2 regions of the Nitratireductor aquibiodomus genome follow, and region 1 is predicted to be linked to the other one. Evidence: riboswitches for the same ligand, from Rfam matches in the RefSeq annotation. Region 1 holds a riboswitch; the other holds the start of a gene.
What was found. A riboswitch is a leader RNA that binds a small molecule or an ion and turns the genes downstream of it on or off. The one in region 1 is predicted to bind cobalamin.

Region 2: linked by a shared signal. The riboswitch ahead of BLW55_RS04830 (TonB-dependent receptor plug domain-containing protein) and the one ahead of BLW55_RS07865 (ribonucleoside-diphosphate reductase subunit alpha) in region 1 are both predicted to bind cobalamin.

What each region holds. Positions count from the first base shown of each region.
Region 1 covers NZ_FNSL01000001.1:1,645,673-1,651,439, reverse strand. The annotation lists gene BLW55_RS07875 (DMT family transporter) at 1-917, opposite strand, end outside; gene BLW55_RS07880 (amino acid ABC transporter ATP-binding protein) at 1-10, shown strand, start outside; gene BLW55_RS07870 (aminotransferase-like domain-containing protein) at 1,024-2,424, shown strand; cobalamin riboswitch at 2,619-2,833, shown strand; gene BLW55_RS07865 (ribonucleoside-diphosphate reductase subunit alpha) at 2,930-5,767, shown strand, end outside.
Region 2 covers NZ_FNSL01000001.1:1,016,828-1,022,594, reverse strand. The annotation lists gene BLW55_RS04840 (FecCD family ABC transporter permease) at 1-61, opposite strand, end outside; gene BLW55_RS04835 (ABC transporter substrate-binding protein) at 58-927, opposite strand; gene BLW55_RS04830 (TonB-dependent receptor plug domain-containing protein) at 927-2,789, opposite strand; cobalamin riboswitch at 2,917-3,128, opposite strand; gene BLW55_RS04825 (ABC transporter substrate-binding protein) at 3,404-5,056, shown strand; gene BLW55_RS04820 (ABC transporter permease) at 5,138-5,767, shown strand, end outside.

The DNA.
Region 1 (5,767 bases):
CTTCGCCTGAGGTCTTGACCAACTGTCGCCGGCGCGCCTGAGCGCCCGGCGGAAAATCTGGCCCCTGCCACGCACAGAATGATGGCGGCGGTGACCGCCATCATGCCGGCCGTCACGGGTTCGTGCAGCAGCATCGCCGCCAGCGCGAAGCCGAAAAAGGGCTGCAAAAGCTGCAATTGGCCAACCGTCGCCGTGCCGCCCAGCGCCAGCCCTCGATACCAGAAGACGAAGCCGATCAGCATGCTGAAGACGGACACATAGCCAAATCCCAGCCATGCCCCCGTATCCACGGTCTCAAACCCTGCCGGCAGGGTGTAGAGCGCCAACGGCAGCATGAGCGGGAGCGACAGAATCAGCGCCCATGAGATCACCTGCCAGCCGCCCATTCGCCGTGAAAGCGATGCGCCTTCCGCATAGCCGAGCCCGCACACGATGATGGCCGCAAGCATCAAGAGGTCGCCCTTCGGGGAAGCGGTCATGCCCTGGCTTGCCGCATAGCCCACGACAAGCGCGCTCCCCATCACCGAAAACAGCCAGAATGCCGGGCGCGGGCGCTCGCCGCCGCGCACAACGCCGAAAATGGCGGTCGCAAGCGGCAGAAGACCGATGAACACGATGGAGTGCGCCGAGGTGATGTGCTCGAGCGCCAGCGCCGTCAGAAGGGGAAAACCCACCACCACGCCGATGGCGACGATGAACAGCCCTTTCAGCTCGCTCCGTTTGGGCAGGTTTTCCCGAAACGCCAGCAGAAGAAGCCCGCCCAGAACCCCGGCAATCGATGCGCGCGCCACGGTCAGAAACAGCGGATCGAAACCCAGCACCGCCACCCGTGTCGCCGGCAGCGATCCGCTGAAGATGATCACACCCAGTAGGCCGCTCGCCCAGCTGCTCGCCCATCCGATCATTGTCTTGTTCATGCCATGCTCCTTTTCTCCTGCCTGTGTGGGGCAGGGGGCATGGCGTCGCCAGAGACGATGCAGTACAATTTTGATAAACTGTAATGGTCGAACGGACAGTACAGCGATGCTGACATCCACACGCAATGCCGATGAAACACGCCTTGAAGGCGTCATGTCCGCCATTCGCGGACGCATCGCCAATCGCACGCTCACGCCAGGGGCGAAGCTGCCGTCGATCCGCAGCTGCGCGCGCTCCATGGGTGTTTCGAAATCCACCGTGGTCGAGGCCTATGACCGGCTTGCCGCCGAAGGCGTGATCCGCTCGCGGCCGGGGGCCGGGTTCTTCGTCACCGCGCCGCTTGCGCCGCTGGCGCTGGCGGAGATCGGACCGGCGCTCGACCGTGAGGTCGACCCGCTCTGGATCTCGCGGCAGGCGTTGGCCTCCGGTTCGCGCATGGCGATGCCCGGTTGTGGCTGGTTGCCCGCGTCATGGATGCCGGTCGAGGCCATGCGCCGCGCGCTGCGTCGCCTGTCGCGCGCCGATGCGGCGGTGCTAGCCGATTATGGCGAGCCGCTTGGATCGCCATCGCTGCGCACGCTGCTTGCGCGCCGTATGGCGGGCCATGGCATAGAGGCTTCTCCCGGTCAGGTGATGCTCACCGATTCCGGCACGCAGGCCATTGATCTTCTTTGCCGCTTCCTTCTGAAGCCGGGCGACACGGTGCTGGTGGACGATCCCTGCTATTTCAATTTCCATGCGCTGTTGCGCGCGCATCAGGTGAAGATCGTCGGCGTGCCCTACACACCGTCGGGGCCTGATGTCGCGCGGTTCGCCGAAGCGCTGGACCGGCATTCGCCGCGTCTCTACATAACCAATTCCGCGCTTCACAACCCGACCGGAGCGGTGCTTTCGCCGGCGGTTGCCCATCGGCTTTTGCTGCTTGCCGAAAAGGCCGACCTGACCATTGTCGAGGACGACATTTTCGCGGATTTCGAGGTCGAGCCGGCACCGCGCCTTGCCGCCTTCGACGGTTTTGCGCGCGTGGTCTATATCGGCAGTTTCTCCAAGTCGCTTTCCGCCTCGATGCGGTGCGGTTTCGTTGCAGCGCCGCGGGGCTGGATCGACGGGCTGACCGATTTGCGGATCGCCACATGCTTCGGCGGGCCGTCCATGGCGGCGGAGCTGGTGCTGGCGCTTCTGGGTGATGGCAGCTACCGCAGGCATATGGAGACGGTACGCCAGCGGCTTTCCGCGTCGCGCGAGACGGTCGGCCATCGTTTGAAGATGCTGGGCATCGAGCCCTGGATCGAGCCCCGCGCGGGCATGTTCCTGTGGTGTCGTCTGCCTGATGGGCTGGATGCGTCGGCGATTGCCCGTCATGCGCTGGAACATGATGTGGTGCTTGCGCCGGGAAACGCGTTCAGCCTTTCCGGTTCGGCCCGTGGTTTCCTGCGTTTCAATGCCGCCCAATGCGATGATAAACGCATTTTTCTCGTGCTGGAAAAGGTCATGCGCGCGCTTTAACGCATGTCTCCCGAAAGTGGGCACCGGTTTCGGAACAAAGACATGCGTCAAATCAAGAACCTAAAGCGCGCAGAGCGAATCTGAAAGATCGCGACGCGCTTTAGAGCCAAGGCCAAAGCGGCTTTGCGCATTGTCCAAAAGTTTGCTTCAGCTTTCCACCGAAACAATATGTTGACTTCGTGGCCCCTATGGATACCAACTGTAGGGGTCAAGGTTCTTTCGATTCTTGTTTGGATCGGGAGTGAAAAGGGAAGCCGGTGCGCCTTTTGGGCAAGTCCGGCGCTGCCCCCGCAACTGTAAGCAGCGAGCCGCTTTCGTTTTGTGTCACTGGCGCCCAATGTGTGCTGGGAAGGCCGAACAGCGGTGACGACCTGCAAGCCAGGAGACCTGCCATGACGAGATAAACGTCCACGGGCGGGGTGTCCCGGTGGTGCGTGTGTCGCCATGGGAAACCCCGTCGCGCCGCATGTCTCCGCGCCCCTGTCCAACCGCCACGGGGGTCTAGATGCCGGCGACTGAAGTAAAGAACACCAATGGAACCGTCGCGGTTCCGCCATCCACCAGAAAGAGCGAAGCCGGTTCGTCCGAGCCGGGCTATCGTGTCATCCGCCGCAATGGCGGGGTGACGCCGTTCGATCCGGCCAAGATCACAATTGCGCTGACCAAGGCGTTTCTGGCGGTCGAAGGGTCCACCGCCGCCGGTTCGCGCCGTGTCCACGATATTGTCGAAGAGCTTGCCGAACAGGTTGTGTCCGCGCTGACGCGCCGGGCCGATGCCGACCGCCTGTTCCACATCGAGGAAATTCAGGACCAGGTGGAACTCGCCCTTATGCGCGGCGAGCATCACCGTGTTGCCCGTGCCTATGTGCTCTACCGTGAGGAACGCGCCCGCGAACGGGCCGCCGAAACCGTCGATGCCGAAGCACCGCAATCCACCCTGCAAATGACGCGGGACGATGGCACGCTGGTTGCGCTGGATGAGGCCCGCCTTGCGGAAATCGTTCATGAAGCCTGCGCCGGTCTCGAATCCGTTTCGGCCGAGCCGATCCTGAGCGAGACGAAGCGCAATCTCTACGATGGCATCCGTCAGGACGAACTGTCTCTGGCTCCCATTCTTGCCTCCCGCACGCTGGTCGAGCAGGAGCCCGATTACGCGTTCGTTTCGGCGCGTCTGCTGCTCGACAAACTGCGCCGCGAGGCTCTGACCTTCGTGTCCGAAAGGCCGGAGCAGGCCACGCAGGCGGAGATGTCGGAGCGCTACGCGCGTTACTTCCCCGACTTCGTGGCAAAGGGCATCGCCAACGATCTCATCGACCCGGAGCTTGCCCGCTTCGATCTGGAGCGTCTCGGCGCCGCGCTCCGGCCCGAACGCGACCTGAATTTCCAGTTCCTCGGCCTTCAGACCCTTTATGACCGTTACTTCCTGCATGCCAACGGCACCCGGTTCGAGCTGCCGCAGGCGTTCTTCATGCGTGTCGCCATGGGGCTTGCCGTGCGCGAGATCGACCGCGAGGCGCGCGCCATCGAATTCTACGATCTCCTGTCGTCGTTCGATTTCATGGCCTCCACGCCCACCCTGTTCAATTCCGGCACGCTGCGCCCGCAGCTTTCTTCCTGCTTCCTCACCACGGTTGCCGACGATCTCGACGGCATCTTCAAGGCGGTGAAGGACAATGCGCTGCTTGCCAAATATTCCGGCGGGCTCGGCAATGACTGGACGCCGGTGCGCGGTCTCGGCGCGCATATCAAGGGCACCAATGGCGAGAGCCAGGGCGTCGTGCCCTTCCTGAAGGTCGCCAACGACACGGCCATCGCCGTCAATCAGGGCGGCAAGCGCAAGGGCGCCGTCTGCGCTTATCTGGAAAGCTGGCACATCGACATTGAAGAATTCCTCGACCTGCGCAAGAACACCGGCGACGACCGCCGCCGCACGCACGACATGAACACGGCCAACTGGGTGCCCGACCTGTTCATGGAGCGCGTCGCGGCGGACGGTCCGTGGACCCTGTTCTCGCCCGACGAGACGCCCGATCTGCACGATCTTTACGGCAAAGCGTTCCGTGCTGCCTACGAGGCCTATGAGGCAAAGGCGGAGGCCGGTGAGCTGCGCGTCTTCAAAACCGTGCGCGCGGTCGATTTGTGGCGGCGCATGCTCACCATGCTGTTCGAGACCGGGCATCCCTGGGTCACGTTCAAGGACCCGTGCAACATCCGGTCGCCGCAGGGGCATGTGGGCGTCGTTCACTCGTCCAACCTATGTACGGAAATCACGCTCAACACCTCTAAGGACGAGGTGGCCGTCTGCAATCTGGGGTCCGTGAACCTCGTCAATCACATTGCCGATGGCGCACTCGATCTGGAGCGTCTGGCACGCACGGTCGGCACCGCCATGCGCATGCTCGACAATGTCATCGACATTAATTTCTACACCATTCCGGAGGCACGCCATTCCAATCTCAGGCATCGCCCGGTCGGCCTTGGTCTGATGGGCTTTCAGGACGCCTTGCAGAAGCTGCGCATACCCTATGCCAGCGAGGATGCGGTGGCGTTTGCCGATGCCAGCATGGAGGCGATCAGCTATTATGCAATTTCGGCTTCTGTAGAACTCGCCGACGAGCGCGGGCGCTATCCCACGTTCGAGAAGTCGCTGTGGTCGAAAGGCATCCTGCCGATCGATTCCATCCGGCTTCTGGAAGAGGCGCGGCCGGGTGTCGAGATGGATAACGCCGCAACGCTCGACTGGGAGAGCCTGCGCAAGCGGGTGAAGAAGGTCGGCATGCGTAATTCCAACTGCATGGCCATCGCGCCCACCGCCACCATCTCCAACATTTGCGGCGTTTCGCAGTCCATCGAACCCGCCTATCAGAACCTGTTCGTCAAATCGAACATGTCGGGCGATTTCACGGTGGTGAACGCGGCGCTCATCCACGATCTGAAGGACCGCGGCCTGTGGGATGAGGTCATGATGTCCGATCTCAAATATTTCGATGGGTCCATCGGCCAGATCGACCGGGTGCCCGACGATCTCAAGGCACTTTATGCAACCGCGTTCGAGATCGATTCCGCCTGGCTCATCGAGGCTGCCTCGCGCCGTCAGAAATGGATCGACCAGGCCCAGTCGCTCAACCTCTACATCGCCAATCCGAGCGGCAAGAAGCTGGACGAGCTTTACCGGCACGCATGGAAAAAAGGACTGAAAACCACCTATTACCTGCGTTCGCGTTCCGCCACCCATGTGGAGAAATCCACGCTCAAGGGAACCGACGGCAAGCTCAACGCCGTCTCCGCATCCAGCGTTTCAGCAGAACCCATCGCCATCGATCCGAATGCAGCCTGGACGAAG
Region 2 (5,767 bases), 630 kb from region 1:
TCAGCAGCGACACGACGAACAGCGCGAGTGCGAGGAGTGCAAGCGACGTGGAGAGCTTCATTGCGTCGCGTCCTGCGGGCAGGGGGCGATCTCGGCGCGAAGTGCGGCCAGCGCGCGCACGGCTTCCATCACTCCCGGGGCACCGCACGACAGGGAGCCTTCGGGCACGAATGCACCGATGCGGGTTTCGGGAAGGGCGGCAATCGCCGGGTGACGCGGCACGTGTTCGCCGAGTGTCGGCGCGTCCTGTTTTCTGCTGATGCTGATGACGTCCGGCCGGGCGGCGATCACCTGTTCCAGGGGGAAGGGTGCCATACCGACGACACCGAGATCGGCGGCCAGATTGGCGAAGCCCGCGGCGCGCATCACGGAATCAGCCAGCGTGCCGCTGCCGGGCGCGATGCCGTTCTGATCGTAGGCGATCATGGTGGGGCGCCTGTCGCATTGGCGTGCGGCAATTGCTTCGAGTTCGACTGTGAAATCGCCTGCTATTCTTTCGGCCTTCTCTTCCTGACCGAGGAGCGCGCCCATACGGCGGATTTCGCCCGGAATGGTCTCGAGGGTCTGTGCGAACGAAAATTCCTCGATATGAAAGTCCAGCCTTTTCAAGAGGGTGGTCGTGTTGTGGAGCGCGTAGGTGCCGGTGACCACGAGGTCGGGCTTTTCAAGGAACACCTCTTCGGCAAGTCCGCGATTGACCGGGTAGGCCTGCGCTTCTTCATGCAGCATTGAGAGGCTCGGCTCGCGCGAAAGGAAGGAGACGGAGACGAGCTGATCCGGCCCGGCCAGCGTCATGGCAAGCTGGTCAGTGCACAGATTGAGCGACATGGCGCGTTTTGGGGCGGCCGAAACCGGCGCGACAAGAAGCGCGCCGGCCAGAAAAGCAAGGCCGGAAAGGCGAGGGAGGCTTTTCCGACTCCCCAGCATCAGGGAGCGAACTTTGCCCGGAAGCCAGCGAAGACCCCGAAGCCCGGTGTGTTGTAGCCGCGTACCGTCTGATAATCCTGATCAAGCAGGTTTTCCGCGCGGACATAGAGTTCGGTGTCCTCGGTCGGCTTGTAGGCGACCCTGGCGTTGACAAGCAGATAATCGTCAAGCTCGAAACCGCCGGTGTCGACCGTATCCATAGCCGCCCTGGCAGATGCCGATATTGTCCACTTCTCTGCGGGCTTCACGCTGGCGGTCAGGCCGATTTCGTGGCGTGGCACGCGCGTCAGGCGAACGTCGTTCTGATCCACCGAGTGTGTATAGGTGTAGGCGCCGGTGAGGATCAGCCAGTCGGTCGCGGCATAGCGGAGCGAGGCCTCGACGCCGCGCTGGCGCGACGTGCCCGCGATCTGCTCATAGTGCGTCGTGTAGCCGATCAGATCGTCTATCTCGAGCTGGAAGTAGGTGAGATCGGCAACCACCGCTCCATTCCAGAAACGTTGCTCAACGCCGATGTCGAAGCCGAAGCTGGTTTCGGGCCGAAGGTTGGGGTTTGCGCCGAAGGGACCGAAGAGTTCGTTGAGGCTGGGGGCGCGGAAGCCGGTTCCCACGGAGCTGTGCAGGCGCGTCCCGGTCTCATTGAAAAGATAGGACGCGGTCGCGCGATATGTGGTGTGCCCCCCAAATTCGCTGTGTTCGTCCTGTCTGACACCGGCGGTCAGCGTCAGGTTTTCCAGCGGTGTGGCGATGGCTTCACCCCAGACACCGGCAATCCAGAAACTGGAATCAATCTCGGGATTGAACAGGCCGGCAGGAAAGACCGCGTTCTGGCGTTCGTAATCTGCGCCGCCCTGAACGACCAGCCATTCATTGACGTCAAAAGCGCCCTGATAGTCGGCCTTGTAGCGGCGAGCATTATAGCTTCCATCGAAGCCCGTGCCGGTAATCGACCGTTCGAGGTCAAAGGCCTGTACGGAGACCGTGTTGCGGAAGCGGCCGTCCATGAGGTCGAGATTGAAACCGGCGCGGCCTGCGCGTTGTCTGCTGTGGTTGGTGGCCGTTGGATTGTCACTCGGCAGAAGAGTGCCGAAACCCTGATTGTCGAACTCGGCCTCTGCGTCGATATAAAGCGCCGACCCGAAGACGGAGAAGACTTCGGAGAACGCATGTTCGGCGTTTGCATCGAACGTGATGTTCTCGTAGCCGTCGCGCTCGGTGCCGGAGGCTGCGGCCGAAATGCCGTCGGTGCGGAAGCCCGTGGCGTTGATGGAGAGTTTCGACTGCTCGCTGCCAGCTCTGAAACCGTAGGAACCACCAAACGTGCCATGCGAGCCACCTTCGCCGTGAAGGATGTGGGTGATGCCGGGCTCGACGTCGTCCAGTGTCGACAGGCTTATCACTCCCGCAATGGCGTCGGAGCCGTAGAGGGTGCTCTGTGAGCCCTTGAGGACTTCGATGTTCTGCAGCCCACCGGACAGGAGATATTGGTAGGATGTCTGCACCTGGGTGCTGGTCGGGTCGGAAATGTCGATGCCGTTGTAGAGGGTTTTCACGTAGCGGCGGGGCGCGCCGCGGATCGACAGACTGCCCTCCGCGCCCGCGCCCCCTGGCGATGACAGGCTTACACCCGGCAGAAGGTCAAGATATTCCACCGCAAGCGGCAGAGACTGCTCTTCGATCTCTTCGCGCCTGATCACTTCCACCGTGGAGCCCACTTTGGAAGCCTCTGTTGGCGTGCGGCTGGGTGTGATGACCAGTGTGTCGAGCTCGAAGTCTTCAGCCTGCGCGGTGAGCGTGGAGAAGCCCAGTATCAGCGCGGTCGTGCTGGACAGGATAGAGTTTCGGTGTCGATTTGAACGCATGCGTGTGCTCCAGAACCAAGTTTTTCCGGTTTGCTGGAGAGCGACAGACGCCTGACTTCAATCCCCCCGCCAGCGATGACAATCGCCACCACTGCGAGAAACACAGCCCCGGAAGCGTCCCGCATCCGGTCGGTGACGGCCTGAGGCAGGTTTCCTGGCTCGCGCTTCGTCGGCTGCCTCGCCTTCCCGGGCCTTGCGCCCAGTGGCATTGGAGGAGCCTCAGCGCTCACAGTTGCGGGAGCAGCCACGGCTGCGGTCACATGAAGAATGACCGTTCCGTGTTCCCTTTTCCTCCGGCGGGCGGACACCTGCCGGAGCACCTCAAGCGAACCGAAATCGCTTAGCAACTGGCTCCGGCAGCGTCAATCGGCAGGTGCGCGCAGGTCTGCCAAGTGTGCTGCTTCGGGTCAGTGCTTGTCATGAGGGTAAGGTGGCTCTTGTTGCAGAATCGGCTCTTCGTGTAGTTTTTGCGGCAATACTGTCGCAAATCCGTCATTGGAATTGTCGAAAAAGTTGCAGAATTCGCTTTCCGAACCCTGGGGAATTTTGACATCGGGGGCGGGATGGGAAATGCTAATCGAGAACCGAAAACGGTAGATAACGGGAGTGCGTCGATGACGTTTTTCAAGAGCAATGGCGAGAAGGTGCCGGCCCGCGTTGCCGAAATGGCGGATGAGGCACGATCCGGCCGAATGGACCGGCGTGAGTTTCTTGCGCTCGCAAGCGCACTCGGCGCATCGACGGCGGCAGCCTATGGAATGCTGGGCCTGGCCGCTCCCGGGCAGGCCATGGCGCAGGAGCCGAAAATGGGCGGCACGCTGCGTGTCGCCATGTTCATCAAGGACCCGAAAGACCCGCGCACGGCCGACTGGTCGGAGATCGCAAACGCCATGCGCCAGACGCTTGAGCCGCTGGTGAAGTACACGCGCGATTTCACCTTCGAGGGCAAGCTTATCGAAAGCTGGGAAGTCAACGAGGATGCGACCGAATACATTCTCCATGTGCGCCCGGGCGTGACCTGGAACAATGGCGATGCCTTCACGGCAGATGACGTGATCTACAATTTCAACCGCTGGTGCGACCAGACCGTGGAAGGCAATTCCATGCCGGCCCGTATGGCCTCGCTCGTCGATCCGGAGACCAAGAAGGCGCGCGAAGGCGCGATCGAAAAGGTCGACGACATGACGGTGAAGCTTAACCTGTCGGCGCCTGATATTTCGATCATTCCCGGCATGTCGGACTATCCGGCCCTTATCGTTCATCCGAGCTTTGACGAGACGGGCCGCGATTTTGTTGCCAATCCCATCGGCACCGGTCCCTTTGAGCTCGTGTCCTACGAGGTCGGCAACCGGGTGGAGCTGAAGAAGCGGGCCGACGGCAAATGGTGGGGCGGCGAAGCCTATCTCGATGGCATCGAGTTCATCGACTACGGCACGGATCCGTCCGCGACCGTCAGCGCGTTTGAATCCGGAGAAATCCACGCGAATTACGAGACCACTGCCGATTTCGTGGATATTCTCGATTCCCTCGGGTTGGTGAAGTCAGAGGTCACAACCGCCACAACGATCGTGGCCCGCACCAATGTCAACAACAAGCCCTATGATGACGACAAGGTGCGCCGCGCGCTGCAGCGCGCCGTGGACAACACGACCGTTCTGGCGCTTGGCTACAACAATGCCGGCGAGGTGGCCGAGAACCACCATGTCTGCCCGATCCATCCTGAATATGCAGAGCTGCCGAAGCTTGAGCGCAATCTGGACGAGGCGAAGGCGCTCATGGAAGAAGCCGGCCAGATGGACCATGAGCACGAACTCATCACCGTGGACGAGGACTGGCACAAGAATACGGGCGACGCCATCGCCGCCCAGTTGCGCGAGGCCGGCTTCAAGGTGAAGCGCACGGTGCTGCCCGGCTCCACCTTCTGGAACGACTGGACAAAGTATCCCTTCTCCATGACCAACTGGAACATGCGTCCGCTGGGCATCCAGGTGGTGGCGCTCGCTTACCGCACCGGCGAGGCGTGGAACGAATCCGCCTATTCCAATCCGGAGCTCGACAAGCTGATCGAGGAGGCGCTGGCCATTCCGGATCCGGACAATCGCCGCGAGGTGATGAAGCAGATCGAGGAGATCATCCAGGGTTCGGGCATCATTCTCCAGCCCTACTGGCGCAAGCTCTACAATCACTCGGTGGAGGCCGTGAAAAACCACGGCATGCACCAGACCTTTGAGATCGATCTCGAAAAGGTCTGGCTCGACGAGGGCTGAGACAAGAACCTGAAGGGGCCGAAAGGCCCCTTTTGCGCAGGCAATCAATAACAACCTCCGTCAACGGGGGAAGGGGAAACCGTGCTTGGGTTTATTCTGAGACGTCTGGGCGTCATGGCATTGACGATGCTGTGTCTGACCCTTGTCGTTTTCTTTCTGGTCAATCTGGAGCCGAACCTCAAAAAGCTCGCGATCAGCCAGCTCGACATGCGCTCCTCGGCGGAGCAACTCGAGAGCTGGCTGCAGAAAAATGGCTATCGCCAGAATTTCTTCGTGCGTTATGGCCAGTGGCTTGGCGTCGTGCAGAAACAGCCGAATATCGATCCGGAAACCGGGGTGGCTTCACCGCGGTTTTCCTATTGCGACGAACCGGCGGAACCCTATTACGGCGGCATACTTCAGGGCGACTTTGGCTGTTCGACCAAGTTCAAGGTGCCTGTGGCCGAAAAGCTCTTTCCGGCGCTAGGCGCCACCGGCATCCTGATGTTCTGGGTCATGGTGGTGATGGTTCCCGTCGCACTTCTGATCGGCGTTCTTGCGGGGATGCGGGAGGGTACGCGAACGGACCGAACGCTTTCCGTCGCCTCGATCGCCACCACGGCAACACCGGAATATGTGTCCGGCGTGATCTTTGCGGTCATCTTCGCCTCATGGCTCGGCTGGCTGAACGGCTCGGCCGCGACAGCCACGCGGCAGGGCATCTCCTTCTAC